2 linked regions of the Pseudorhodoplanes sinuspersici genome follow. The protein of the gene in region 2 interacts with the protein of the main gene of each other region in a pairwise test. Links are inferred from orthologs where the notes say so. Each region holds a gene or a part of one and is shown on either strand. Other genes may lie near its edges.

The links.
Region 1: the proteins of CAK95_RS07475 (region 2) and CAK95_RS25805 interact in binary tests that used the Escherichia coli proteins (3 or more experiments, as listed by UniProt). The link is inferred for Pseudorhodoplanes sinuspersici from one-to-one orthologs.

Annotation. Positions count from the first base shown.
Region 1 is NZ_CP021112.1:5,281,876-5,297,510, reverse strand. Bases 5,545-8,481 are described here. They hold CAK95_RS25805 (ABC-F family ATP-binding cassette domain-containing protein), read right to left. Parts: upstream 7,984-8,481; coding sequence 6,106-7,983; downstream 5,545-6,105. Other genes in these bases: CAK95_RS25800 (Bug family tripartite tricarboxylate transporter substrate binding protein), read right to left, coding at 8,447-8,481; CAK95_RS25810 (Bug family tripartite tricarboxylate transporter substrate binding protein), read left to right, coding at 5,545-5,896. In the rest of the region: CAK95_RS25835 (LPS export ABC transporter permease LptF), read right to left, coding at 1-15; CAK95_RS25830 (leucyl aminopeptidase), read left to right, coding at 399-1,895; CAK95_RS25825 (S10 family peptidase), read left to right, coding at 1,932-3,392; CAK95_RS25820 (DNA polymerase III subunit chi), read left to right, coding at 3,389-3,841; CAK95_RS25815 (hypothetical protein), read left to right, coding at 4,107-4,670; more of CAK95_RS25810, read left to right, coding at 4,925-5,544; more of CAK95_RS25800, read right to left, coding at 8,482-9,406; CAK95_RS30065 (cyclase family protein), read left to right, coding at 10,246-10,383; CAK95_RS25790 (hypothetical protein), read left to right, coding at 10,479-10,784; CAK95_RS25785 (DinB family protein), read right to left, coding at 10,754-11,314; CAK95_RS25780 (hypothetical protein), read right to left, coding at 11,451-11,693; ndk (nucleoside-diphosphate kinase), read left to right, coding at 12,176-12,598; CAK95_RS25770 (TerC family protein), read left to right, coding at 12,802-13,599; CAK95_RS25765 (molybdopterin-containing oxidoreductase family protein), read left to right, coding at 13,651-15,635. UniProt on the Escherichia coli protein: Genetic data indicate it may be involved in ribosome assembly or function.
Region 2 is NZ_CP021112.1:1,505,779-1,518,816, forward strand. What follows is about bases 9,038-12,509. They hold CAK95_RS07475 (2-oxoglutarate dehydrogenase E1 component), read right to left. Parts: upstream 12,196-12,509; coding sequence 9,238-12,195; downstream 9,038-9,237. Also shown: CAK95_RS07435 (hypothetical protein), read right to left, coding at 63-1,262; CAK95_RS07440 (primosomal protein N'), read right to left, coding at 1,292-3,460; CAK95_RS07445 (tyrosine recombinase XerC), read left to right, coding at 3,530-4,483; CAK95_RS07450 (hypothetical protein), read left to right, coding at 4,550-5,005; CAK95_RS07455 (hypothetical protein), read left to right, coding at 5,075-5,317; CAK95_RS07460 (SDR family NAD(P)-dependent oxidoreductase), read right to left, coding at 5,371-6,135; lpdA (dihydrolipoyl dehydrogenase), read right to left, coding at 6,185-7,585; odhB (2-oxoglutarate dehydrogenase complex dihydrolipoyllysine-residue succinyltransferase), read right to left, coding at 7,735-9,000; sucD (succinate--CoA ligase subunit alpha), read right to left, coding at 12,519-13,038. UniProt on the Escherichia coli protein: E1 component of the 2-oxoglutarate dehydrogenase (OGDH) complex which catalyzes the decarboxylation of 2-oxoglutarate, the first step in the conversion of 2-oxoglutarate to succinyl-CoA and CO(2).

The sequences.
Region 1 (15,635 bases), 3.8 Mb from region 2 along the record:
CCTGATCGGACCCATAACGCCGCGACGTTCCCCAGTTCGCCCGCGGCCCCGGATGGACCTTCGGTTGCTTATCTGAAGCGGCCTCCCCAAAGCCGTCTCCAAGCCGCGTTCATAATCGATTCACAAAGTGGCTCGGCCAAGGCAAAGCTGTTGAAAATGCATCGAAAAAAGTTAATCCGCAGGCAAGATTTCCGGCGCTGTGTCCTCGGGAACACGTTCCGCCGGCGCCGAGGTTCCGTTATGGTTAAGAGGTCGCTCATTCGGGGCGACCGACTGGCCAGTGTGAGCCTCAGGTTACCTGAAAACGTCGAATCGCTTTGCTCGGGCCGCACCCCGTCTTAAAGGTTGGGCGACGGTTCCCGGCGACAAATGTGACGAACAGATAGGAAAGCTCACCCATGGCAGGCGCTCCCAAACTCGGATTTTCATCGTTCTCGGTGCCAGGCAAGGGGGTACTGGTCGTTTTCGCGGGGACTGACCTGGCTTTCGGCCCGGCCACCAAAAAGCTACTGGCGCCGACGGGTGATCTTGTGTCCCGGGCCGCCGAAGCGGACGGTTTCAAGGGCAAGAACGGCGCCGCGCTCGATCTGATCGCGCCGCAGGGGTTGAAGGTCTCGCGCCTCATTGTGATCGGGACGGGTAAGGCGTCCGAATTGAAGTCGGACGACTTTGTGAAGCTGGGCGGCAGCGCCTTCGGACGCGCGCCGAAAAGTGCCGATGAAGTGACGATGATCGGCGAAACGCCGGATGGTCCGATGAATGCTGATCAGGTTGCGGATCTGGCGCTTGGCGCGATGATGCGGGCCTATTCCTTCGATCGCTACAAGACCAAGCGCAAGGACGACGACAACGAGCCCAAGCAGCGCAAGCTGACGATCGGTGCCGCCGATGCGGACAAGGCCCGCAAGGCCTGGAATGACCGCGAGGCCGTTGTCGAGGGCGTTGTGATCGCGCGCGACCTCGTCAACGAACCAGCGAATATCCTCTATCCGGAAGAATTCGCGCGCCGCGCCGCCACGCTGAAAAAGGTCGGCGTCGATGTCGAAATCCTCGACGAGAAGGCGCTGACCAAGCTCAAGATGAATGCATTGCTGGGCGTCGGTCAGGGATCGGTGCGGGAAAGCCGCGTCGTCGTGATGCGATGGAATGGTGGAAAAAAGGGCGATAAGCCCTTGGCATTCATAGGGAAAGGCGTGTCCTTCGATACCGGCGGCATTTCGATCAAGCCGGCCGCCGGCATGGAGGACATGAAGGGCGACATGGCGGGGGCCGCCTGCGTCGTCGGATTGATGCATGCGCTGGCCGCCCGCAAGGCGAAGGTCAATGTCGTGGGCGCCATCGGCGTCGTCGAAAATATGCCCGATGGCAATGCCCAGCGGCCAGGGGATATCGTCACCTCGATGTCCGGCCAAACTATTGAAATCATTAATACAGATGCCGAAGGGCGGTTGGTTTTGGCGGACGTGCTCTGGTACGTCGGCAAGACCTACAAACCGGAATTCATGGTCGATCTGGCAACGCTGACCGGCGCCATCATCGTCTCGCTCGGCCACGAATATGCGGGCCTGTTCTCCAACAACGACAAGCTTGCGGAAAGGCTCGTAGAAGCCGGTCAGTACACCGGTGAGCGTGTCTGGAGGATGCCGCTCGGACCAGAATACGACAAACAGATCGATTCGAAGTTCGCCGACATGAAGAATACCGGCGGACGCATGGGCGGATCGATCACCGCCGCGCAATTCCTGCAGCGCTTCGTCGACAAGACGCCATGGGCCCATCTCGATATCGCCGGCACCGGCATGGGCTCGCCGCAATCGGACATCAACAAGAGCTGGGGCTCGGGCTTCGGCGTGCGTCTGCTCGACCGGCTGGTGGCCGACCATTACGAGAAATAATCCCCTTACGAGAAATAGGCTCTTGCGGATCGCGCGATGACGAGACGGCTCATGATCGGCAGTGGGATTCTTCTGCTGCTGACATGCTTCGCCGTCGTGCCGCATGACGCAATCGCGCAAACCAGTCGCAAGCCCGCCGCCGAAACGACGGCTTCGGTTGCCTTGCCGGATCGCGCTTTGGCGTTTCGCGTTGTCGCTGAACGCCTTCCGCTGAAGAATGATCGCGGCCAGGTGGATGCCGAGGCCGGTGTCCTTGCATTCCTGCGCAAGGATGCCGGTTCGCCGCGACCGATCACCTTCATTATCGGCGGCGGACCGGGGACATCGTCGGCCTATCTCAATCTCGGCGCGATCGGGCCTTGGCGGATTGCTTTCGACGGCAGCCCGTCAAAGGCGCGACCGTTATTGGCGAACGCCGAGACCTGGCTCGACTTCACCGATCTCGTGTTCATCGATCCGCCGGGCACGGGGCAGGGTTTGCTGCTGCAACGGGATGCCAGGACGAAAGAGCGCGTCTGGTCGGTCGATGGCGACATCAATCTGTTATCCGACGCGATCGCGACATGGTTGCGCAATCACGGCCGTTTGGCCGCGCCGAAACTGCTGCTGGGTCAAAGCTACGGTGGCGTCCGCACTCCCCGCATCGCGGAGGCCTTGCAAATCCGTCATGGCATCGCGCTCAACGGCTTGATCCTCGCTTCGCCCGCACTCGATTACGGCTGGCGCTATCATGCCCGCACGTCACCGCTGTCGTTTGCCACGTTGCTGCCGTCCTTCGCCGCTGCACGGCTGGAAAGCGAGGGGACGTTCGAGGCGCACAAGCTGATCGCGGTTGAGGATTATGCAAGCAGCGTGTTCATTGACGAATATCTACGCGGTCTGCGCGACAAGGAGGCCGCGTCGCGATTGACGGAGCGCGTCACCGCCATCACCGGTCTGCCGGCGGCTGTCGTGTCGGCGGCGCGCGGCCATATCGACGAAAAGCTGTTCAGCCGCGAATTTGCAAGAATGAACGGCAAGCTGACATCGTCCTATGATCCGAGTGTGACCAGCGAAGATCCCGACCCGGCGACGCCGCGTCCCGACTACGCCGATCCGTTTCTTGCTGCGTTGAAAGCGCCGCTGACGATCGCGATGTCCGATCTGCTCAAGACGAATGTGCCCGGACAGCAGCGCGCCTATATCGTATCGAACGAAGCCGTATTCGACGAATGGCAATGGAACAGCGATCACGGCCTGCCGGAATCGGTCACGGCATTGCGCAAGATGCTGGCGCTCGATCCGGCCTTGCGCGTGCTGGTCGTGCACGGGTATTCGGATTTGCAGACGCCGTATTTCGAGAGCACGCTGATCCTCAACCAGTTGCCGGATTTCGGCGGCCGGATCGCACAGCGCAATTACAGGGGCGGGCACATGTTCTACAGCCGCGATGAATCGCGCGCAGCTTTCCGCCGCGATGCTGAAGCTTTTGTTTCGATGATAAGGCAACAGCGGTGACCGAAGTCCGCTTCTATCATTTGATCGACCAGAAGCTCGAACGCGTGCTGCCGCAGCTTCTTGAATTGTCGCTGCAGCGTGGCTGGCGGGTGGTCGTGCAGGCGTCGTCGGACGAACGCGTCGAGGCGCTCGATGCGCATCTGTGGACCTATCGCGATGACAGTTTTCTGCCGCATGGCACGTCACGCAGTCCGGATGCCGTCGATCAGCCGGTCCTGATCACGGCCAATGACGGCAACCCTAATCATGCCAATGTCCGTTTTCTGATCGACGGTGCGCCGTTGCCGGACGATGCGGCGAATTACGACCGGCTGGTTCTGATCTTCGACGGCAACGACGATGAGGCCGTCGCGCTCGCGCGCGAACGCTGGTCACAGGCAAAGGGGCAGGGGCATGACGCGAGCTATTGGCAGCCCGACGAGAATGGCCGGTGGGTTCAGAAGGCCTGACCGCGACGACCCAGGCAACAGAATCGGCGTATATCGTTAGCAATTTCAAAGACTTGCTCTTTCCTGCTCCTGTCATTTCGAGGTGCGGCATTTTGGCATATGAATCGGCCGGGAGGTAAAAATCGCCATTAACGAGCCGCGGTGATTCATTCATCACGACGTTGATCCTCGCCATCTTGCCGACTAAGAATTCGGCTCTGTTGGTCGCTGGGACGATCGTCAAAATCAGGGATGTTGCGTGCGGGATTGCGTCTTCACGAGAACCATGCCGCGTGCGGCTGTGTTGTCCGCCGTGCTGGCTTTGCTCGCGAACTGCGCTGCGCCTGATACGACGCAGGGGACCGGCAAATTGTCCGATCTGTTCGCGACACCGGAATGGGCGAAGTTCAATAATTCGAAGCCAACCGCGCAGCAGCGCGCGATTACGCCGGACGATCTCGTCAGCGCGGACGGCCGCTGCGCCGGCACACCCGATGTCGTGACAGCACAGGCGACGCCTGAGGGGGCAAATGCTCCAGAAACGGCAAGCGATGCGCAGTCCGGACAAGGGGCGATACCGCCCGTTCTCAGCGGCATCGCACTGGCGATGACGGAATGTCAGGTTGTGCAACGGACCGGCTTTCCCGATCGTGTGGATATCGGTGCCGAAGGCGGTACACGTGTGACGACGGTGACGGTGACGCACGGAACGTCGCCCGGGCTTTATCGTTTTCGCGGCGGTCGCCTCGTCTCGATCGAACGGGTCGACGTGCCTGCGCCGGCGAGGCCCGCCAAATCCACAAAGGCGAAGAAGTCTTCGCAGGCGCCGATCCGCGGCACGCAGCAATAACGCTTCTCTTTCGCATACGGCTCTGAACCCGCCACTGATGTGAGTGGCCCGGGATTTGCTTTTGTTGCTCGCATAATGTGCTCGCACGATGATGATGGAGCGATCGATGCGCCACGACCAGATCACGATGACTTTGGATCGAATCGATCCAAAGTCATAAACGTGATCGATTTTAATACGTTAGAGCATGATGCCGAAAACCGCTGCGCACGTTGCGGCATCATGCTCTAACGCATCGGGCAAAGGGACCTGCGATGAAGATGATCTTGCGTGCGGCGGTTGTGATGTCGGTGATGCTGGCGGCCGGTGCCAGCTACGCTCAAAGTCAAACCGCCGGTTATCCGAACCGAGCCGTCAAGATCGTGTTGCCATTTCCGCCCGGTGGCGTTGCGGATGTCGTCGGACGGCTGGTCGCGCAGAAGTTGTCGGAAAATCTCGGCCAGAGTTTCTTCATCGAGAACCGCGGTGGTGCCAGCGGCAATATCGGCGCAGCGCTCGTGCAGGATGCGGCCCCGGACGGCTATACGGTGATGATCACCAGCTCGAGTTTTCTGATCAATCCGGGTCTGCAGAAGGTCCCCTATAATCCGATCGGCGGTTTCGCCCCGATCAGTGTTCTCAGTGCCTCACCAAGCATTTTGGCGATTCACGCCGGTCAGTCATCAAAGAGCATGAAAGAGCTGATCGACACGGTGAAGAAAGAGCCGGGCAGGCATAGCTACGCATCGGCCGGCGTTGGATCGACACCGCATCTGCAGGGCGAGATGTTCAAGGCGGCTTACGGGCTCGACCTGCTGCACGTGCCCTTTGCCGGCGGCGCTCCGGCGCTGCAATCGGCTGTTGGCGGGCACACACCGATTGTGATTGCCGCTCTGGCACCGGCGATTCCGCTGGTCAAATCGGGCGAATTGCGTGCGCTTGCGATCATCGGACCCAAGCGTGTCTCGGCATTGCCGGATGTGCCGACCATGACAGAGGCGGGGTTACCGGGTCAGGAAACCGAGACCATTCTGCTCGCACTGGCGCCGAAGCGGACGCCGAAGGAGATCGTCGATCTGTTGTCTCGTGAAATGAGCAAGATCGTTGCGATGCCCGATGTCGTGCAGAAGCTGGATGCGCTCGGTTTCTCGCCGATGGGAACGACGCCCGAGGAGACGTTGGCGCGCATCAAGAGCGAACTCGACATGTGGGCCAAGGTGATCAAGGACGCGAAGATCGAGAAATAATTGGAGTCGGCATTTCTCTCCGTTCATTCCCGCGAAGGCGGGAAGATCGCCGAACCGGTCATTCCGGGGCGCGCCTGAAAGGCGCGAGCCCGGAATCCAGAGCCACAAAGACCACGAATGCCGGCCCCTGGATTCCGGGTTCGCGCACCATCGGGCCGCGCTTTTGCGCAGATCCGTTGGTTCGCGCCCCCGGAATGACGATTGATAATTTAAGCCGAGGCTTCTTCCAGCTCCGTGCTGGCGCCAAGCCATTCCTCTTCGGCGCGTTCGAGCTTTCCCGCAGCTTCAGCGCGCGCCTTGGCCACTTGCGCAGCCTTGGCCGGATCAGTGGCGAACAACGTCGTCAGCGACGCATCGAGCTTTTCGATTTCGGTGGTGAGGCGTTTGACCTTGTCCTCGGCCGAAGCGACCCGCTTGCGAAGGCTTGCCAGCTGCGCACGTTTCTGCGGCGTCGATTTGTTCGACCCGGCAGCGGGCTTAGACGCGGTCTTGTTGGAGCCGTTCTTGCGCGCGTCGCTGCCGTTTCCCGACAGGATCAGTCCGCGATAATCGTCGAGGTCGCCGTCATAGGCGCCAACCTTGCCGTCGCGCACGATCCACAGACGATCGACGCAGGCTTCCAAGAGGAAGCGGTCATGCGACACGAGGATCACTGCGCCCGGATAATCGTTGATCGCCTCGATCAAGGCGGCGCGGCTGTCGATGTCGAGATGGTTGGTCGGCTCGTCAAGGATCACGAGATGCGGGTTGTGGAAGGTCGCAAGGCCCAGCATCACGCGCGCCTTCTCGCCACCGGATAACGTTGACACCGGACTGTCGGCGCGGGGCCCGGAGAACCCGATGGCGCCGGCCTTGGCGCGGACTTTCGCTTCAGGATCGTCGGGCATCAGCCGGCGCACGTGTTCGTAGACGCTTTGGTCCTCATGCAATTCGTCGAGCTGGTGCTGCGCGAAATAGGCGATCCGCAGTTTGTCGGCGCGGGTGATGTCGCCGCCCATCGGCGGCAGACGTTCCGCCAGCAGCTTTACCAAAGTCGACTTGCCATTGCCGTTGGCGCCAAGGAGGGCGATGCGGTCGTCATTGTCGATCCGCAGCGACAGATTGCGCAGGATCGGCTTGCCGGGCTCGTAGCCGACCGACACGCCATCGAGCGCGATGATCGGCGGCGACAGCAGCTTGTCGGGAGCCGGCAGGATGATCGGCCGCACGTCATCCGAAACCGACGCGCTGGTCGGCTCAAGCTTGGCCAGCATCTTCAGGCGCGACTGTGCCTGACGCGCTTTCGACGCCTTGGCACGGAATCTGTCGACGAAGGCCTGCAGATGCTTGCGCTGCGCTTCCTGCTTCTTGGCGAATTTGGCGTCCTGCATCTGCTTTTCGCGGCGCTGGCGCTCGAATGAGGAATAGCTGCCGCGATAGAAGGTGAGCTTGCCGTTCTCCAGATGCAGGATGGAATCCACCGCATTGTCGAGCAGATCGCGATCATGGCTGATCACGATCACCGTATGCGGGTAGCGGGCGAGATGATCCTCGAGCCACAACGTGCCTTCGAGGTCGAGATAGTTGGTCGGCTCGTCCAGCAGCAGGAGATCCGGTTGGGTGAACAAGACGGCGGCGAGGGCGACGCGCATGCGCCAGCCGCCGGAGAATTCGGAGATCGCGCGGGCCTGATCCTGCGTCGAAAAGCCAAGGCCGGAAAGGATCGCCGCGGCACGGGCCGGCGCGGTATGGGCGTCGATATCCACGAGCCGCATCTGGATGTCGGCGATGCGCTGCGGGTCGGTGGCGTGTTCGGCCTCTTCCAGCAGGTCCTTCCGCTCGGTATCGGCATTCAACACGACGTCGAGCAGGCTGTCTGGACCGGACGGCGCCTCCTGCAACAGGCGGCCGACCTTGGCGCGCTGGCGCACGGTGATATTTCCGCCTTCGGCGGCGAGCTGACCGGTCAGGACGTTGAACAGCGTGGTCTTGCCGGTGCCGTTGCGGCCGACAAGGCCGGCGCGCGAGCCGGCGGGAATGCGCACGGTGGCATCGTCAAGAAGCAGGCGCCCGGCCACCCGGACGGAGAGGTTTTCGATGTTCAGCATGCGCGGGGTTGTGACGAAAAGGCCGCGAGACTGCAATCCCCCATAGGATCAAGGCCGTCGTCAGTCCTGCAGGTCTCGCGCGCCGTGCGGTGGGTACGACGTTTGTGTGTCGGACGTGCGGCTTCCGCCATCGCTGGCAAAAAATAGTGGCGTCGGGGTTGCAACGCCGCGCCGGTGCCCGTGACTCTTTTGCCGAATCGCATGACATTGTTTGCGGGGCTTCCGAACAGGGTGCTCGTGTGGCGTATCACCTCAAACCGCAAAGAGGACGCTATGGCGAAGAAAGCAAAGAAAACATCGAAGAAAAAAGCCAAAAAGAAAAAGTAGGAATACACAGGCCCGGACAGACGATTTTCTGTCCGGGCCTAATGTTTTTAATGCAACGATGTTGTCCGGCGTCGTCTGGTTGAGCTGAAGCTCCCAGATACGCCGCGCGGTAACCCATCTCGATGATCGGTCTGAACTAGCGCTGAGCGGTCGTCGCTTTGACGATATCTTCCCAGGATTTGATTTCCTCGCGCACGAAAGCGTGGAATTCGTTTTTCTTCATGGGCGAAATATCGAGCCCGAGCTTGTCGAGGCGGTCCTTGAGTTCAGGATCGCCAAGCACCGTGAGGATTTCGGTTTCCAGTTTCTGCTCGATCTTCGGCGGCGTGCCGCTCCGCACGAAAATGCCCATCCAGGAGCGCAGATTGAAATTGGTAAAGCCGGCTTCGGCGATGGTCGGCAAGTCCGGTTGCGACGAGGGCCGCTTGCCGGAGAAGGCGGCGAGGGCGATCGCCTGTTTAGCATCGAGGAACGGTGTCGCCGCGCCCAGTCCCGATGCGATCACCTGCACTTCGCCAGCCACCAGCGCCGCATAAGCGGGCGCCGCGCCCTTATAGGGTACAGCGAGGATGTCGAGGCCGGCATTGCGCTTCAGCCACTCCATGGTGAAGAAATGCGGGCTTCCCGGTCCGAGATGTCCGTAATTGAGCTTGCCGGGATGGGCCTTGGTGTAGGCGACGAAGTCCGCCACGGTCCGGGCCGGCACCGATGGATGCACCATCAGTGCGAATGGCAATTCGATCACGCGGGCGACCGGCGACAGATCCTTTTCGAGATCGAAACGACGGTTCGGCACCAGTGTTTCGTTGATGGCGATGGCATTGGACAGGATCGCAATGGTGTGCCCGTCCGGCGCCGAGCGGGCGAGCGCTTCGGTGACGATCATTTCCGAGCCACCAGGACGATTGTCGATCACGACGGGACGGCCGAGCCGCTCCTGCAGCTTCTGGCCGATCAGCCGCGCGACAATGTCGGCGCTGCCGCCGGGTGCGTAGGGCACGAGGAAGGTGACAGAGCCTGCGGGATAGGACTGAGCGGACGCAGCAGGAAGACCGGAGAGAATGAGCGAGGCAGCAGCAAGGAGCGCACGAAACATGTTCGGAAATCCTGTTCAGCCGGCAATAAACGATACTGTGCGGTATCGATGCTTGCAACCGTTCTAAACCGGCGGGGCCACTGCGCAGGTCCACGGCATTGTGCTTGTCAGCGATGGCGCGCGGTACGATCTTTCAGGAAACACAGGAGGCGCCGATGTGTGTTCCAGGATGCGAAGAAGCCGTTCGCCACGCATTGAGCCGGCGCGGGTTTTTTAAAGGTGCGGCTGCGACGGCCTTCGCGGCCACAGCTGTCGCGGCACCACAGCCTGCATTTGCGCAGGCGCGCAGCTTCACTAGCGTTGTCGATCTGACGCACACGATGTCGCCGGATTTTCCGACCTTCTTCGGCGTGCCGGGCATCGAAATGCAGAAGCAGTTCGATCTGAAGAAGGACGGTTTCAATCTCTACTGGTGGCGCATCGTCGAACATGCGGGGACGCATTTCGATGCGCCGATCCATTTTTCAGAAAATGGAGCGACAGCCGATCAACTCGCTGCGTCATCCTTGGTGGTGCCGCTTGCGGTGATCGATGTGTCGCCGCAAGCGGCGAAAAACATCGACTATCAGATGAGCCGCGCCGATCTCGAAACCTATGAAGGAAAGCATGGCCGCATTCCCGACAATGCTTGCGTGGCGATGCATTCGGGCTGAGGACGTTACGCCACCGACGATGCGAAATTCACCGGCAAGGATGCGGCAGGGGTTTTTCACTTCCCCGGTGTATCGCCGGATGCCGCGCAATGGCTGCTCGCGCAGCGCAACGTTGCGGGGCTCGCCGTCGACACGCTGTCGCTCGATCACGGACCATCGAAGGATTTCAAGACGCATTATCTGTGGTTGCCATCCGGCCGCTGGGGCATCGAATGCGCAGCCAATCTCGACAAGGTGCCGCCGGCGGGAGCGACGCTCGTCGTCGGTGCCGCGAAAATCAAGGGCGCAACCGGCGGTCCGGTGCGGCTGATGGCGCTGACATGATGTCCAATATTGAGATGCCGGGGAGGGACTGTCTTCAGCCAGCGAACTTTTACCGCGGGGCCGGGTTGGCCTGACGAACAACCCATGAGGAGCGCATGAAACCTTTCATTGCCATCGCCGTTGCCGGCGCTTTTGCGGTTGCCGGCCTGTCCGCAATATCAGCGCCGGCACACGCCACGCAAAAAGCTCAAGAAACGGATTTCTCGTCTGCCAGCAAGCGATCGAAACACGTCCGCTATTATAACGGCTATCGATATGGCAGGGGCTACGGGCCGGTTTATCGCCGTTCCTACGCCGCCGATCCGTCGTTCAGCCCCTCGGGCCGGCGGTATCGGCCAAGCGTCTACAGCCCTTGCACGATCGACCTCGGCTACGGACGGTTCACATCATGTGATCGCTGAGGTTTGTATTTCATGAGCGCCGGGCGCTCCTGGGTCTCCCGGTGAAAGATGAGGAGATCGAGCGACGGTGTTGCGATGTTGCCGATGATCGCGGTCAGCAGGCAATGAACCTGACCGCGATGATGCGTCTGATGGTTAAAGAAATGATCGAGAGCCGCCGACAGCGGCTGTTCGATTTCGACGGGATTTACCATGGTGCGGTAGCGCAGCATGCCATCGAGGTCGTCGGCCGTCAGGCTTGAAATGAAGTCTTCGATCCTCTCGTCTTCTTCAGCGCGAGCCGCGCGCAGCGACGAAAGATCGTCGTACAAAATTTTGTCAAGCCGTGTTGGCGCATCCCCAATTTTTGTGAACCGCTTCATCCAGATGCGATCAGCGACGAGCATATGGTTCAATGTGCCGTGGATCGAGCTGAAGAAGGCGCCACGGTCAGCGCGATAATCGGTATCGGGCAACGATGCTGCGACGTTATAAAGCCGTTCGTTCGACCAGCGATTGTAAGCGGCAAAAATTGCATAGCGTTGTTTCATTGCGCCCCCAGCATAAGAAACATTCACCGTCGCTTTGTATTGCGGCCTTACAATGGACAGCGCTGCAAATGAAGGAGCCCCGGCCTCGTGCGAGGCCAGGGCTCTTTGCTACCGGCAAAATGATGCCTGCTTCGAATTAGTAGCAGACGTTGATGCGGCGGAAGTAGCCGTAATACGGCCCACCGACCCACACCTTGCGCCAGCAGCCGCCGTAGTAAACCGGACGGAAGTGGCGGTAGCCATGACCCCAATGCTTGTGGCCATGGAAGTGATGATGCTTGCCACCCTTCCAGCCGGCTTCAGCGGGCGCCGTCGAGGCGAGGGAGGCAACGCCAATGGCAGCAAGCGCGGCGAACGCAATAGCGAACTTACGGATCATTTCACTCTCCTGTCTGCGGATGCTTGATCGCATCCAGTGCGGATAGGTCGCGACGTGCTCCGAGTTCGTTCGATTAAATTTCGGCAATGCATCGTGGCAGCGTCATGCGGTTAACGAAGCATCGATGCTGGTTGCGCAGATGCAGGCGTGCAGGAAACGAATGCAGGCGTGCAGGAAACGAAAAGCGCAGCCTCCGTGCGAAGGCCCGGCTTCGATGTGATGCGTCCGAAATTCAATCACCGGCAAACGCGGGTGTCGCCATAGCCGTCTTAGCCGGACGAAGCGGTGGTCGAGGAAAGCGCGGGCGGTGGCGAGGGTACGCCAGCAGCGAACCCCATAACCTGCATCGGTCGCAGCCATCCCGGAAAAGGTTCGACGCCGCCTGAAAGGCCGAGGTTGCCTTGCCGGACGGCAATGCCGCCGCTATAAGCCGCGCGCATCCCTTCCGGGCTCCCATTTTCTGACATTCAAGGACGTTTCTCATGGCGATCGAGCGTACTTTTTCGATTCTCAAGCCGGACGCGACCGAGCGTAATCTGACCGGCGCGATCAATGCGGTGATCGAGAAGGCAGGTCTGCGGATCGTCGCTCAAAAGCGCATCCGCATGACGCAGGAGCAGGCCGAGACCTTCTATGCCGTCCACAAGGAACGGCCGTTTTTCGGTGAGCTGGTGTCATTCATGATCTCGGCGCCGGTCGTGGTCCAGGTTCTGGAAGGCGACAACGCCATCGCCAAATATCGCGAAGTCATGGGCGCCACCGACCCCGCAAAGGCGGCCGACGGCACCATCCGCAAGCTGTATGCGAAGTCGGTTGGCGAAAACTCGGTTCATGGCTCTGACGCAGCCGAGACGGCGGCGCAGGAAATTGCCCAGTTCTTCTCCGGCAACGAGATCGTCGGCTGAGACCGAACCTTCGATCCGGCGAGGGGAGGACCTTCGCCGGATTTGTGCGCTGCATCATCAATAAAGCGCCGCGCAGTGGTACGAACGCGCCGTTTTTCCAAATGCTGCGGCAAGTTCCCACAGCCTGGCATACTTAATACTGTTGCCCCTGTAGATTTACGGTCGTAAAAACACACCCGACCGATAATCAAAAGGGGTTTCTGGTGGAAACGCTTCTCGCGGATCTGTTCTCGCCCGCCTTCTGGGTGGCGGCGGGAAAAATCATCGGCATCAACGTCATTCTGTCCGGCGACAACGCGGTGGTGATCGCGTTGGCCTGCCGGATGCTGCCCGCGCGCGAACGCTTCTGGGGTATGGTCCTGGGCGCCGGCGTTGCCGTGGCGTTGCGCATCGTCTTCACGCTCGTCGTCGCGCAGGCGATGGAATATCCATATCTGAAGCTGGTCGGCGGCATCCTGCTCCTGTGGGTCGCAGTCAAGCTGGTGGTGCCGGAAGAGGATCACGGCGAAGGCAAAGTCGCCGCGGCCGACAATCTCTGGCGTGCGGTGCGCATCGTCGCCATCGCCGATATCGTGATGAGCCTCGACAACGTGATCGCCATCGCCGCTGCGGCGGAATCGGCGGCCGCCGCAGTCGATCTCGCGCATGCCTCGACCATCAAAGCGATCCTGATCGTGTTCGGCCTTGCGACGTCGGTGCCGCTGATCATCGCCGGCTCGGCCTTGCTGATGTCGCTGCTCGATCGCTTCCCCATTCTGGTCTGGGCCGGCGCAGCTCTCCTTGGCTGGGTGGCCGGCGATATCATGGCCAAGGACAATGCGCTGAACGCATTCCTCAGCGCCGACGCTTTGCATTCGCTGCACTTCTGGGCGGCGGCTGCCGGCGCGGTGTTTGTCGTCGGGCTCGGCTGGATTCTGCGGACCAAGCACCACAAGCGCATGCTGGACGCGCCGCTGGTCATGGACCCGCCCGGGCCGGAAGAGTTCCCGCACAAGCACTGAGCACTGCATGGTTTTGCGTCTCGTTGCGCACTAAACTAGAAGAGAGGCAGGATGAACATTCACCCTGCCTCTCTTGCTGTCCGGGCCTCGGTCTGCCCGCATGACTGCCCATCGACCTGCGCGCTTGAAGTCGAAGTGCTCGACGGCCAGCGCATCGGCCGAATTCGCGGCGCCGATGACAACGCCTATACGGCCGGCGTGATCTGCGCGAAGGTCGCGCGCTATGCCGAACGCATCCATCATCCCGATCGTCTGACCAAGCCGCTGCGCCGCAAAGGCGCGAAAGGCTCGGGCGCGTTCGAGCCGATTGGCTGGGATGACGCGCTCGATATCGTCGCCGAGCAGTTCGTGAAGGCGGAAGCACGCTACGGCTCTGAAACCGTCTGGCCGTATTTCTATGCCGGGACGATGGGCCTCGTGATGCGCGACGGCATCAACCGGCTGCGTCACGCCAAAAAATACTCCGGCTTCTTCTCGACGATCTGCGTGAACCCGGCGTGGAGCGGCTTCATTGCCGGAACGGGACGGCTCGCCGGGCCTGATCCGCGCGAAATGGCCAAGTCCGACCTGGTGGTGATCTGGGGCACCAATCCGGTCTCGACGCAGGTCAACGTCATGACGCATGCGACCCGGGCGCGGAAAGAGCGGGGCGCCAAGATCGTCGCGGTCGATATCTACATGAACGGCACCATGCAGCAGGCCGATCTGCCGGTGCTGGTGAAGCCCGGCACCGACGGCGCGCTCGCCTGCGCGATCATGCATTGCCTGTTCCGCGACGGTGCGGCCGACTGGGACTTCCTCGAACGATTCACCGATGTGCCGCACGAGCTCGAGGCGCATGTGAAAACCAGAACGCCGCAATGGGCGTCGGACATCACCGGCTGTCCGGTCGAGACGATCGAGGAATTCGCAAAGCTGGTGGCGGCCAACAAGCGCACCTTCTTCCGGCTCGGTTATGGCTTCTCGCGCTCGCGCAACGGCGCGGTCAACATGCATGCGGCGAGCTGCATCGCCGCGGTCACGGGCGCGTGGCAATACGAAGGCGGTGGCGCGTTTCACAACAACGGCGCGATCTATCACTGGAACAGGACGATGATCGACGGGCTCGACCTGGTCGATCCATCGATCCGCATGCTCGATCAGTCGCGGATCGGGCCGATCCTTGTCGGCGATAATGAAGCGCTGCAGGGCGGGCCGCCGGTGACGGCGCTGCTGGTCCAGAACACCAATCCGATGTCGGTGGCGCCGGACCAGAATGTGGTGAAGCGCGGTTTTGCGCGCGACGACCTGTTCGTGTGCGTGCATGAGCAATTCATGACCGAGACCGCGGAGATGGCCGATATCGTGCTGCCGGCGACGATGTTTATGGAACATGACGACGTCTATCAGGCCGGCGGCAGCCAATACATTTTGCTCGGGCCGAAGCTGGTGGATGCGCCGGGTGAGTGCCGCTCCAACCATGAGGTGATCTGCGCGTTGGCGCAGCGGCTGGGGGCGGAGCATCCGGGCTTTGCGATGTCGCCGCGCGAACTGATCGACTGGACCTTGCAGCAATCGGGCTGGGGCGACCTTGAACGGCTCGAGCGCGAACGCTGGATCGATTGCCAGCCGCCGTTCGAACGCGCGCATTACACCGAAGGCTTCAACTGGCCGGACAAGAAGTTCCGCTTCAAGCCGGACTGGCCGAAGGTGCCGTTCAAATCGCCGTGGACGGCAGGGCCGATCGACGACATTCCGGCGCTGCCGGATCATTGGGAAGCGATCGAAGTTGCGGACAGCGAATATCCATTCCGGCTCGCGACATCGCCGGCGCGGCAGTTTCTCAATTCCACTTTCAATGAGACGCCGACATCGGTGAAGCGGGAAGGGCGGCCGACACTGATGATGCATCCGGGCGATGCGGCGCATCACGGGATCGCCGATGGCGCTTTTGTGGTCATCGGCAACAGGCGCGGCGAGGTGAGATTGCACGTCAAGTTGTTCGATGGCGTGCGGCGCGGTGTCGTGATCGCGGAATCGATCTGGCCGAATTCCGC
Region 2 (13,038 bases):
CGTCAGTCAAATCGGCGCCAGAACTTTCCACATGACACTGCGCGGGCGCACCACACGGACACTTAATCGCCTTGTACAAATTTCTTATAAGATCCTTCAATGAACCGGTTGGGTCTCCACCCTTTGAGTATTCTGTCCAGCAGGAAGGAGTTCGCGGCACCGGTAGCAAGTCCGGCCGCAGGTCCAGCAATTGTCGCTGCGCCAAGGCCAACACCAGTGGCGACAACAAATCTAGTCATCTTTCCAGGCAGCGTTTCAATCCACGACTTCTTTGAGACATCCTTATTGTACGATTGGACGAGACCTACATCAGGGCTAGCGACATTGAGCCACTTCTTGAAACACTGCGCCACCTCCAAGAAGTTCAGATATTCGCTAAAGGTCCGCTCGCCGGAATTAATAGCCTCTCTGATAGTTGGAATTCCGGGAACAATGATTTCATGGAATAAACTAATATCGTTTTGGCTGATATTTCGACGCAAGAATTCAAAGTGATTCTTCTCCATTATCCTGGAGCTCAGAGACGATGTTACAGGCTCAGCCATATAGTAAGCGGCGTAGACAGTATCCGCTCTCGCCATTTGTATGTAATTTAAGATGAGCGCCTCGTTGAGCGAGCCATCCGATAAAGGGACGATCGTATGAAAAGCTTGATTAAGGTCGTGGAAATTCAAATCGCTGTCGACGAAAAGCTCGCCGTTTGAACCTCTGATAATTCTAAAGTGAAATGGCAAGAGTGGATCAAATCCCGGCACCAGCTCGATAAGGATTGCACGCACCGCTTTAGACAGAAACGCCTGGTCCTGCACATCCTGTCTTGCGAAATCAGGAATTATCTTCGATTTTTCCGGCACTCCTCTAAATCGATGAAGCTCAGTTTTATCGGTAAAAATTTTTGAAAGCTTTCGCGTCTCTGCCGAGTTCCCATGCTCACGAACTAGCGCCTCCTCTATTTCTTCTTGATGACTCTTTAATCGTTTTCCTTTTGCTGTTTGGCTCACATTAAATACGCCGAAATCATGCGATTGCGGCAAGCCGCTAGTGAGCACACCAAAATTTTCGCGACTATACGCAATTCTAAGCCATTCATTATCGAGAAGCACCTTGAGTAGATCAGCTGACAGCAGCCTAGAAAGTGAAACAACGGACGAGCGGTCCAACAGAAGTTGCGTCTGACCATAAAAAAACATCGTCTCAGCTAACAGGCCTAAATCGGCATGATGCTTCACACCAACGCGGTATATAAGAGACTTTTCGAACATGACCTTCAGTCCATAAAATCTTGGCGACTTCAATAAAAACTCTGCGGATCGATATCGACTTCCAGCTTCAAACTGCCCCGCGTCTTCGGCGCATGGGCCAACCAGCCGCGCATGAAGTGTGAGAGATCGTAATTGCGCGGCGATTTGATCAAGAGACGAAAGCGATAGCGCCCACGCACCACCGCGAGCGGCGCTTCGGCGGGGCCGAGCACGCGCACGCTTTCATCGAGCGGCGACGCCGCTGCGAGCTTGCGCGCGAAGCTTTCGGTCTCGTGCCGGTCGCCGCCTGAAACGACAATCGCCGCCAGGCGACCGAACGGCGGATAGCCGGTCGCTTCGCGCGAGGCGATTTCGGTGTCGTAGAACGCCGCGCGATCGCCGGAAATGATCGCACGCATCACCGGATGCTCCGGCTGATGCGTCTGCAGGAAGCCCTGGCCGTAACCGGTTTCGCGGCCGGCCCGTCCGGCCACCTGATGCAGAAGCTGAAACGTGCGCTCGGCCGCGCGCGGATCGCCATTCGCCAATCCGAGATCGGCATCGACAATGCCGACGAGATTGAGCTTCGGGAAATGATGGCCCTTGGCCACAAGCTGCGTGCCGATGATGATGTCGAAGCGGCCTTCGGCAACGCCTTCCAGTTCCTCGCGCAGGCGCTCGACCGATTCAAACAGGTCGCTCGACAGCACGATGGTGCGCGCCTCCGGAAACAGGTTCGCCACTTCCTCCTGCAGGCGCTCGACGCCAGGGCCGACCGGCGCGAACGAATCCTTGGCATCGCATTTCGGGCAGACCGCCGGCGGCGGCATCGAGAAGCCGCAATGGTGACAGACGAGGCGGCGCTTGAACCGGTGATCGACCAGCCAGGCATCACAATTTTGACACGCCAGCCGGTAGCCGCAGGAGCGGCAGAGCGTCAGCGGAGCATAGCCCCGACGATTGAGGAAAAGAAGCGCTTGCTCCTTCTTCTCCAGCGCGAGCTTCACGGCTTCTACGAGCATGGGCGCAATGAAGCGATTTCGTGGCGGGCCTTCGGTGCGCAGATCGATCGCCTCGATATGCGGCAGATGTTGTCCCCCAAAACGTTCCGGCAATGCGAGCCGCTTGTAGCGGCCGCGCCGAGCATTGACTTCGGTTTCGACCGACGGCGTTGCCGATGCCAGCACCACGGGAATTTTCGCAAGATGTCCCCGGACAATCGCCATGTCGCGCGCGTGATAATGCACGCCGTCTTCCTGCTTGTAGGCAGGGTCGTGCTCTTCATCGACGATGATCAGACCAAGGTCGGCATAGGGCAGGAACAACGCCGAGCGCGCGCCGACAATCACCGAAACTTCGTTCTGGGCAATCGCAGACCATGTGCGCGCGCGCTTGCGCGAACCGAGTTGTGAATGCCATTCGGCGGGGCGCACGCCGAACCGCGCTTCGAAGCGATTGAGGAATTGCGTGGTCAGCGCAATTTCCGGCATCAGGATGAGCGTCTGACGCCCTTTGCGGATGTTGTCGGCGATGGCCTCGAAGTAGACTTCGGTCTTGCCGGAGCCGGTGACGCCGTCGACCAGGAACGCGGAAAATCCGCCGTTCAACGCCTCTTTCAGCGTCTGCGCCGCAACATTCTGCGCATCGGATAATTCCGGAAGATTATGATCAGGATCCGGGACTTTCGCCACGGCTTCCGGGGGGATTACGAGGGTTTCCAGCGTTCCTTCGTCGATCAGGCCGTCGATGACGCCCGCCGATACGCCGGCTTCCTGCGCGGCCTCGCTTTTCAGCCGCGTCATACCATCGGCCAAGGCATTGAGAACGCGGGCCCGCGCCGCCGTCATCCGCTGCGGCTTGGGACCCGCGAGCCGCACGCCGACCCGCTCGCGCTCCGGGCCAAGATGCTGGCCCATGCGCAGTGCCATATTCAGCACTGTCCCCCGCGACCCCAGTGTGTAATCGGCCACCCAATCGATGAACTGGCGCAACTCCTCACGCAGCGGCGGCACGTCGAGCTTGGCGTCTACATCCTTGAGTTTGTTGTGCAATCCGGGACGCGGATGGCCTTCGCCCCAGACCACGCCGGCATATTCATTCGGGCCCAGCGGCACCGCGACGACATCGCCTGGCGCAAGCGTCATCCCCGCGGGAACGCGGTAGGAATAGGCCCGGTCGAGCGCCACCGGCACCACCACATCGACTATCTTCATCGTCATAAGGCGGAGACACTCACCCGATTCCGGGCCCTTAAGGAAGGGTGAAGGAAGGCGGTGAGATAAGGCGGGATGCCAGAACATCAAACAGAGCTGCCCTTCTCGCCTGAGATTTCTGCAGAACTTCTGCGATGGCTGGCCTTTCTCGGCGACCAGAAAAGAATGTCGCCCAAGACCCTCGAGGCCTACCGGCGCGACGTCACCCAGTTCCTCCTCTTCATGACCGAGCATCTCGGTGAGCAGCCCTCGCTGAGAAATCTCGCCGCGCTGGCGCCGCGCGATGTGCGCGCCTTCATGGCATCTCGCCGATCGCAAGGCATCGGCGCGCGAACGCTGATGCGGCAACTCGCCGGTGCGCGATCCTTTGCGCGATTTCTCGAACGCGACGGCAAGGGCAAGGTCGGCGCGCTCAATGCCGTGCGCGCGCCCAAGCTTTCCAAGACCTTGCCAAAACCGCTCACCGTGCCGTCGGCCCGACGCGTCTCCGACATCGGCCTGCGCGCGGGCGAAGAGCGTGAGCCATGGATCTTCGCGCGTGATGCGGCGGTGCTGGCGCTGCTCTATGGCTCCGGCCTCCGTATTTCCGAAGCGCTCGGATTGTCCGGCAAAGATGTCCCCGCACCCGGACAAGGCGATACGATTATTGTCACCGGCAAGGGCAACAAGACGCGCATGGTGCCGGTGCTGCCACAGGTGCTGACGCTGGTGGCCGACTATATCGCACTCTGCCCTTACGATTTATCCGACGACGAACCTCTCTTTGTCGGCGCCAAGGGCGGACAGTTATCACCCCGCATCATTCAACTGACGATGGAGCGGCTGCGCGGCGCGCTGGGCCTGCCGGATACGGCGACACCGCACGCGTTACGCCATTCCTTCGCGACGCATCTCTTGTCGCGCGGCGGCGACCTGCGTTCGATCCAGGAATTGCTGGGCCACGCCTCGCTATCGACGACGCAAATCTACACCGCGGTCGATACCGAACGGCTGCTCGACGCATATAAGGCCGCGCATCCGCGCGCCTGAAGGCCCTTCATTACCGGCGACAACACGTTTATACGCATGCGGATATTCGCATCGCGGAGTTATTTCATGCGTCTGATTGCCCTCGTCATATTACTGGCCAGCACACAAACCGCACTCGCCACCGGCGGCTTTTCCTGCAGCATCGATGACAAGGTCGTGAACTTTGAAGCGGCAGCTGTTGTCAGCCACAGCGTTGGTGAACAGATTCCCCAGGTCAGGGCGGAGCTTGAAATCCGTGCACCCGGCACGCCGGACGACCTCCGCAAGCTCGATCTCAGCGAGCATGTGACCCAGAAGTGGTATTACGACCGCGATCTCAAACTACGCTTCTATCGGGAGCGTGAAGGCGATAAGGCGCATGGCTATGTCGAACTCGTCATTCAAGCTCGGCGCAAAAAAGGCCAGGACGAGACCAGCTATAGTGGCAACTACGTTCTGATGGTCCACGATCTCGGCCCGGCTGGCGGCTCGGAAGGCAAGACAACTACGCGGCGCGGCCGCGTGGCCTGCTCGGGCGAATAAGACTCAAATTTTCGCCGGCAACCGGACATCGCCGAAAGCGTTATTATTCCCGTAAGGGAGTTATGCGTCATGAAAAACCATATCATTGCTTTGGTCGAGGCTGTGCGGCTCGCCCGTCTTGAACTGGATTGTTATCGTGACCCCGATTGCGGCGCTTCGGCCGAATGGACGATCGGCCGGCTGGGCGAACTTCTCGAAAGCAAGGACGTCAACGAGGCGATGGCTGCACTCGTTCCGGGTGAGGAGAGCCCTTCGATCGTGCCCGAAGAACCGGTGAATCTGAAAGTGCCGTATCCCTGGCGGTCGCATTAGGCAGCGCTTTCCGCGGGATAAGCGGGAGAAAAAAATCGCGCGCTGACGTATGATTAAACCCGCACCATACCGCCATCGACGTAGATCGTCTGTCCCGTCATGAAAGCCGCATCGTCGCTCGCAAGAAACGAGACGACGCCGGCAAGATCGCTCGGCACCTGCACGCGCTTGATCGCCTGCAGGTTTGCGAGAGCCAGAAATTCCTCATCCATGCTCTCGCGGCCAGCACGCGGTTGCCGGCCTTCCGTGCCAGGAGTGCGCGTGAGGCTCGGCGCCACCGCATTCACTGTCACGCCGTCATTGCCGAATTCGGTGGCGAGCGCGCGCGTCAGACCAACGACACCGCCCTTGCTGGCGATGTAGTGCGTGTATCCTGACGCCACCACATTGAACGTGCTCGACGAGATGTTGATCACCCGGCCCCATCCGCGCCGCTTCATCCCCGGCATGAAAGCCTTGGCCGTCAGGAAGACCGCATCGAGATTGAGCGCCATCACACGCCGCCAATCTGCGAAGGTGATCTGATCGAAGGGTTGGATCGGATAGATGCCAGCATTGTTGACGAGGATGTCGCAACACCCGAACCGCCGGTCGACTTCCATAGCGAGATAACCGACCGCCTCTTCCGAGGTGATATCACAAATCACCGGCATCGCTTCGCGGCCGGCAGCTTCCACCATCTTCGCCGTCTCATCGCACGGCTTGATGTCGACCAGCACGACATGCGCACCGTCCTGCGCAAACCTTTGCGCAAAGGCTTGCCCGAAGCCGACGGCGGCCCCGGTAACGAGTGCAATTTTGTTTTGCAGTGAGGGCATCTCGCGCTCCAGCGCTTGCTTTCCCCGCCAGAGCGGGGAAGGAGAACCCTCACATATGAATCGCGCGCTTGTCGACCGCGAGCGCGGCTTCTTTCACTGCTTCGGGCAGCGTCGGATGCGCATGGCAGGTGCGGGCGATATCTTCCGATGATGCGCCGAATTCCATCGCCACCGCCGCTTCCGCGATCATGTTGCCGGCGTCGGCACCGACGATATGAACGCCGAGCACACGATCGGTCTTGGCATCGGCGAGGATCTTCACGAAGCCTTCGGTCTGCTGATTGGCTTTGGCGCGGCCGTTCGCGGTGAACGGGAATTTTCCGACATTGTAAGCGTGATTTTCCGCCTTTAGATCGTCTTCGGATTTGCCGACCGACGCGATCTCCGGATAGGTGTAAACCACCGCCGGGATGACATCGTAGTTCACATGTCCGGCCTGTCCGGCGATGATCTCGGAAACGGCGACGCCTTCGTCTTCCGCCTTGTGCGCCAGCATCGGACCCGCGATCACGTCACCGATGGCATAGATGCCCGGCACATTGGTCGCGAAATGCGCATCGGTCTTGACCCGGCCGCGTTCGTCGAGCGCCACGCCGACCTCTTGCAGACCGAGGCCCTCGATGTACGGCACGCGACCGATGGCAACGAGCACCACGTCGGCATCGAGCGTTTCAGTCTCTCCTCCTTTTGCCGGCTCCACGTTCACTTTCAGCTTCTTGCCGGACGTATCAACGCTGGTGACTTTCGAGCCGAGCTTGAAGGTCATGCCCTGTTTTTCGAACAGGCGCTGCGACTGACGTGCGACCTCTGAGTCCATGCCAGGCAGAATGCGATCGAGGAATTCCACGACCGTCACCTGTGCACCGAGCCTCCGCCACACAGAGCCAAGCTCAAGCCCGATCACGCCGGCGCCGATCACCAGAAGCTTCTCCGGCACCTTCTCGAGCGTCAATGCACCGGTGGACGACACGACGCGCTTCTCATCAATCGTGATACCCTTGAGCTGCGTCACATCGGAGCCGGTGGCAATCACGATGTTCTTGGTCTCCAGCGTCTGCGTTTTGCCGTCGGCCGCCTTCACCTCGACCTTGCCCGGCGCCGTGATGCGGCCGGCGCCGTAGACAACGTCGATCTTGTTCTTCTTCATCAGGAAGTCGACGCCCTTGACGTTGCCGTCAACCGCCTCGTCCTTGAAGACTAGCATCTGCTTCAGATCGAGCTTGGGCTTGCTGACACCGATGCCCATCTTCGCGAAAGCGTGACCGGCCTCCTCGAACAATTCGGATGCATGCAGCAGCGCCTTCGACGGAATGCAGCCGATATTCAGGCAGGTGCCGCCAAGGCTTGCGCGCTTTTCGACGACAGCCACTTTCATGCCGAGCTGCGCCGCACGAATGGCGCAGACATAACCGCCGGGGCCAGTACCAATGACGATGAGATCGTAGGACATACAAAAACTCCGAAATTCTCGGTCGTCATGCCCGCGCTCGTCGCGGGCATCCACGTCTTGGGTCGATATTCAGACGTGGATGGCCGGGACATAAGGCGTTAAAGACGCCGTCTTCGACGGCTTATGCCCGGCCATGACGGAGGAAAACGTTAAAGATCCAGAACCAGCCGCGCCGGATCTTCCAGCACATCCTTCACCCGCACAAGGAAGGTCACCGCTTCGCGGCCATCGACGATGCGGTGATCGTAGGAGAGCGCCAGATACATCATCGGACGAATCTCGACCTTGCCGCCAATGGCGACCGGGCGCTCCTGAATCTTGTGCATGCCGAGAATGCCCGATTGCGGCGCATTGAGAATTGGCGTCGACATCAGCGAACCGTACACACCACCATTCGAGATGGTGAAGGTGCCGCCCTGCATCTCCTCGATCTTGAGCTGGCCATCGCGCGCACGCCGGCCGACAGCGGCAATGTCCTTCTCGATCTGCGCCAGCGACTTGTGATCGCAGTCGCGGATCACCGGCACGACAAGGCCCTTCTCGGTGCCGACCGCCACGCCGATGTGATAGTAATTCTTGTAGATGATGTCGGTGCCGTCGATCTCGGCATTGACGGCCGGGATGTCTTTGAGTGCCTGCACGCAAGCGCGCACGAAGAAGCCCATGAAGCCCATCTTCACGCCATGCTTCTTCTCGAACGCATCCTTGTACTGATTGCGCAGCTCCATCACCGCCTTCATGTCGACCTCATTGAAGGTCGTCAGCATGGCCGCCGTGTTCTGCGCATCCTTCAGGCGGCGGGCGATGGTCTGGCGCAGACGCGTCATTTTCACGCGCTCTTCACGCGCGGCATCGTCAGCCGGCGACGGCGCACGCACCTGCATCGGTGCCGATGCAGCAACCGGCGTCGGCGCCGAAGCGGCGCGCTCGATCGCGGCCAGCATGTCGCCCTTGGTGACGCGGCCATCCTTGCCGCTGCCGGGAACGGTCGAGGCATCGATACCGGACTCGGCCGACAGCTTGCGCACCGACGGCGGCACCGGCATCTCGCCTGACGGTTTCGGCGTCTGATTTTCCAGCTTGTCCTGCGCGCGGGGTTTTACTTCCTCATCGGCCGCCTTGATCGGCGCCGTGGTGCTTTGCTTTTTGTCAGGCGCGCCTGTGGTCGCCGCAGCGCCTGCACCAGCCTTGATCTGACCGAGCAGCGCGCCGACCGCAACGGTCTCGCCGTCTTTCACCGCGATCGCTTCGAGTACGCCGGCGGCGGGCGCCGGCACCTCGATCGTCACCTTGTCGGTTTCAAGTTCGACCAACGGCTCGTCGACAGCGACGGCATCGCCGGGCTTCTTGAACCACTTGCCGATAGTCGCCTCGGTGACGGATTCGCCGAGGGTGGGAACGCGGATGTCGGTCATAATTAGCCCTTCAGTTTTTCTTTCACCCTCCCCTGGAGGGGGAGGGTCGCCGTGAGCAAAGCGAGCGGCCGGGTGGGGTGATCTGCAGTAAAAATTTCACCTCACCCCGGCTCGCATCTCACGAGTGTTCGATGCGTGCCGCGCCCTCCCCCTCAATCGAAATCGGGTAAACCCGATTTCGAGAATTTTTGAGGTCCGAACTCGGGCAAGCCCGAGTTCGGCGGGAGGGTGGACAATTTAGCCCAGCGCCTCGTCCAGGAATTGCTTAAGCTGCGCGAGATGCTTCGACATCTGGCCGACCGCCGTGGATGCGGCAGCAGGACGTCCGGCATAACGCGCCCGGCGATGCTTGGCCTGGATCTGGTTCAGCACCCATTCGATGAAAGTGTCGACGAAGAACCACGCGCCCATGTTGCGCGGCTCTTCCTGACACCACACGATCTCGGCTTGCTTGAAGCGCGACAGCTCCTGGATCAGCGTCTTGGTCGGGAACGGAAAAAGCTGCTCGACGCGCAGCAGATAGATGTCGTCGACGCCGCGCTTCTCACGCTCCTCATACAGATCGTAATAGACCTTGCCAGTGCAAAGCACGACGCGACGCATCTTGTCATCGGCAACGAGCTTGATCTTTTCGTCCTTGAACGTCTGCGCATCGTCCCACAGCAGACGATGGAACGTCGTGTCGGCGCCGAGTTCGTCGAGCCGCGAGGTTGCACGCTTGTGGCGCAGCAGCGACTTCGGCGTCATCAGGATCAGCGGCTTTCTGATCTCACGCTTCAACTGACGGCGCAGGATGTGGAAGTAATTCGCCGGCGTGGTACAATTGGCGACCTGCATGTTGTCTTCGGCGCACATCTGCAGATAGCGCTCCAGACGGGCCGACGAATGCTCCGGTCCCTGACCTTCATAGCCATGCGGCAACAGGCAAACGAGGCCGGACATGCGCAACCATTTGCGTTCGCCTGACGAGATGAACTGGTCGAACACCACCTGCGCACCATTGGCGAAGTCGCCGAACTGCGCCTCCCACAGGGTCAGAGCATTCGGCTCCGCGGTCGAATAGCCGTATTCGTAACCGAGCACAGCCTCTTCCGAGAGCATCGAGTTCAGGACCTCATAGCGGCCCTGCTGCTCGGTCAGATGATTGAACGGCGTGTAACGTTCCTCGGTGCGCTGATCAAACAGCACCGAATGCCGCTGTGAGAAGGTGCCGCGCTCCGAATCCTGTCCGGAGAGGCGCACATTGTGGCCTTCCTCAAGCAGCGTGCAGAACGCCAGCGCTTCGGCGGTCGCCCAGTCGAGGCCCTCGCCGGTCTCGATCGCCTTGCGGCGATTATCGAGGAAGCGGCCGATGGTGCGGTGAACCTGGAAATCCGCTGGAACTGCCGTAATCTTTTTGCCGATCTCTTTCAGCTTATCGATGTCGACGCCGGTATTACCGCGGCGCGGATCTTCGACGTCGATGCCAGGCTTGAGGCCGGACCAGCGGCCATCGAGCCAATCGGCCTTGTTCGGCTTGTAGCCCTGGCTGGCTTCGAATTCGGCTTCGAGGCGCGCGCGCCAGTCAGCCTTCATCTTGTCCACTTCGCCTTCGGTGACGACCTGCTCTGCGATCAGCTTCTTCGCATAGATATCCAGCGTCGACGGATGTGCCCGGATCTTCTGATACATCAGCGGTTGGGTGAACGCCGGCTCGTCGCCTTCGTTATGGCCGAAACGACGATAGCAGAACATGTCGATGACCACCGGCTTGGCGAAACGTTGCCGGTATTCGATCGCGACCTTGGCGGCGAATACCACCGCTTCCGGATCGTCACCGTTGACGTGGAAGATCAGCGCCTCGATCATCTTCGCCACATCCGACGGATAGGGCGAGGAGCGCGAGTAGCGTGGATAGGTGGTAAAGCCGATCTGGTTGTTGACGATGAAATGCAGCGAGCCACCGGTGCGATAGCCCTTCAGCTCCGACAGCCCGAAGCATTCGGCAACTACACCCTGGCCTGCGAAAGCTGCATCACCGTGAATGAGCAACGGCAGCGCCATCGTGCGGTCTTCCGGCGTTGCGCCAAGCTGATCCTGCTTCGCGCGCACCTTGCCGAGCACGACGGGATCGACGATCTCGAGATGCGACGGATTCGGCGTCAGCGATATATGCACCTTGTTGCCGTCGAACTCGCGATCGCTCGATGCACCGAGATGGTATTTCACGTCGCCGGAGCCTTCGACTTCATCCGGTGTCGCCGAACCGCCCTTGAATTCATGGAACAGCACGCGGTGCGGCTTGCCCATCACCTGCGTCAGCGTGTTCAGGCGGCCGCGATGCGCCATGCCGAACACGATGTCCTTCACGCCGAGCTGGCCGCCGCGCTTGATGATCTGTTCGAGCGCGGGGATCAGCGATTCACCGCCATCGAGGCCGAAGCGCTTGGTGCCGGTATATTTGACGTCAAGAAACTTCTCGAAGCCTTCGGCTTCGACCAGCTTGTTCAGGATCGCGCGCTTGCCTTCGCGGGTGAAGGCGATTTCCTTGTCCTTGCCTTCGATGCGCTCCTGGATCCACGCCTTCTGCGCCGGATCGGAGATGTGCATGAATTCGACGCCGAGGGTCTGGCAATAGGTGCGGCGCAGGAGCGCAACGATCTCGCGCATGGTGCCGAATTCGAGCCCCAGCACTTTGTCGAGATAGATCTTCCGATCCATGTCGGCTTCGGTGAAGCCATAGGTTTTCGGATCGAGCTCGGCTTCGTCGCGCTCTGGTTCAAGCTCAAGCGGATCGAGCTTGGCGTGGAAATGGCCGCGAATGCGATAGGCACGGATCAGCATCAGCGCATGCAGCGAATCGCGCGTGGCTTGCAGCACATCCGTTGTCGAGAGTTCGACGCCACGCGCCTGCGCCTTGCCTTTGATCTTGTCGCCAAGCGCCTTTTCGGTTTCGGCCCAGTTGCCGTCGAGCGCAGCGATGAGTTCGCCATTGCCGATTTGCGGCCAGCCAGGCTTCTTCCAGGACGCGCCTTCCGCGCTCTTGGTGACGCTCGCGGGATCGTCCTTCAGGCTTTGGAAGAACGATTGCCATTCGGCATCCACCGACGCCGGATCGGCTTCGTATTTGGCGTAGAGATCTTCGATGTAGGCAGCGTTGCCGCCATAGAGGAATGAGGTGAGAGCGAAAGCTGCGTTCGCGTCCTGGCGAGACATGCGGGTCGTCCTTGACGGCGTCCTGGGAGGGCGTCCTGAAATCGTGGGCTTAGACCGCCGGAAGCGGCCCATTCGGGGTTCGATTCAGCTGAAAACCGGGCCCCCGGCGGCGTTCCTTGTATAGCTAATGATCGAATTGGGCCACGATTAGATGACAAAAGAATGAATCGTAATTCAATCGTGCATACCAGCAGACCGGTATGGAGATGCCTGCCTCTGCCGTAACAAACAGGGGTTAAAAAAAAACAGGCGCCCGAACGAGGCGCCTGTTGAATTCTCGAAATTGGCCCGCCGAACTTGGGCTTAATCGAAGCCGGAAGGACTTAGCCCTTCAGGACCTCCACCAGGGTCCTGCCGACCCGCGCCGGGGACGGCGACACCGTGATCCCGGCCGCTTCCATGGCCGCGATCTTGGACTCGGCGTCACCCTTGCCGCCCGAGATGATCGCGCCGGCATGACCCATGCGGCGTCCGGGAGGCGCGGTGCGGCCGGCGATGAAGCCAACCATCGGCTTCTTGCGGCCCTTGCGTGCCTCGTCCTTCAGGAATTGAGCGGCGTCTTCCTCGGCCGAACCGCCGATTTCACCGATCATGATGATCGCTTCGGTCTTCGGATCGGCGAGGAACATCTCCAGCACGTCGATGAATTCGGTGCCCTTCACAGGATCGCCGCCAATGCCGACCGCCGTCGTCTGGCCGAGGCCTTCGCGCGAGGTCTGGAACACCGCTTCATAGGTCAGCGTGCCGGAGCGCGAGACGATGCCGACCTTGCCGGGCTTGAAGATGTTGCCGGGCATGATGCCGATCTTGCATTCGCCGGCCGTCATCACGCCGGGGCAATTC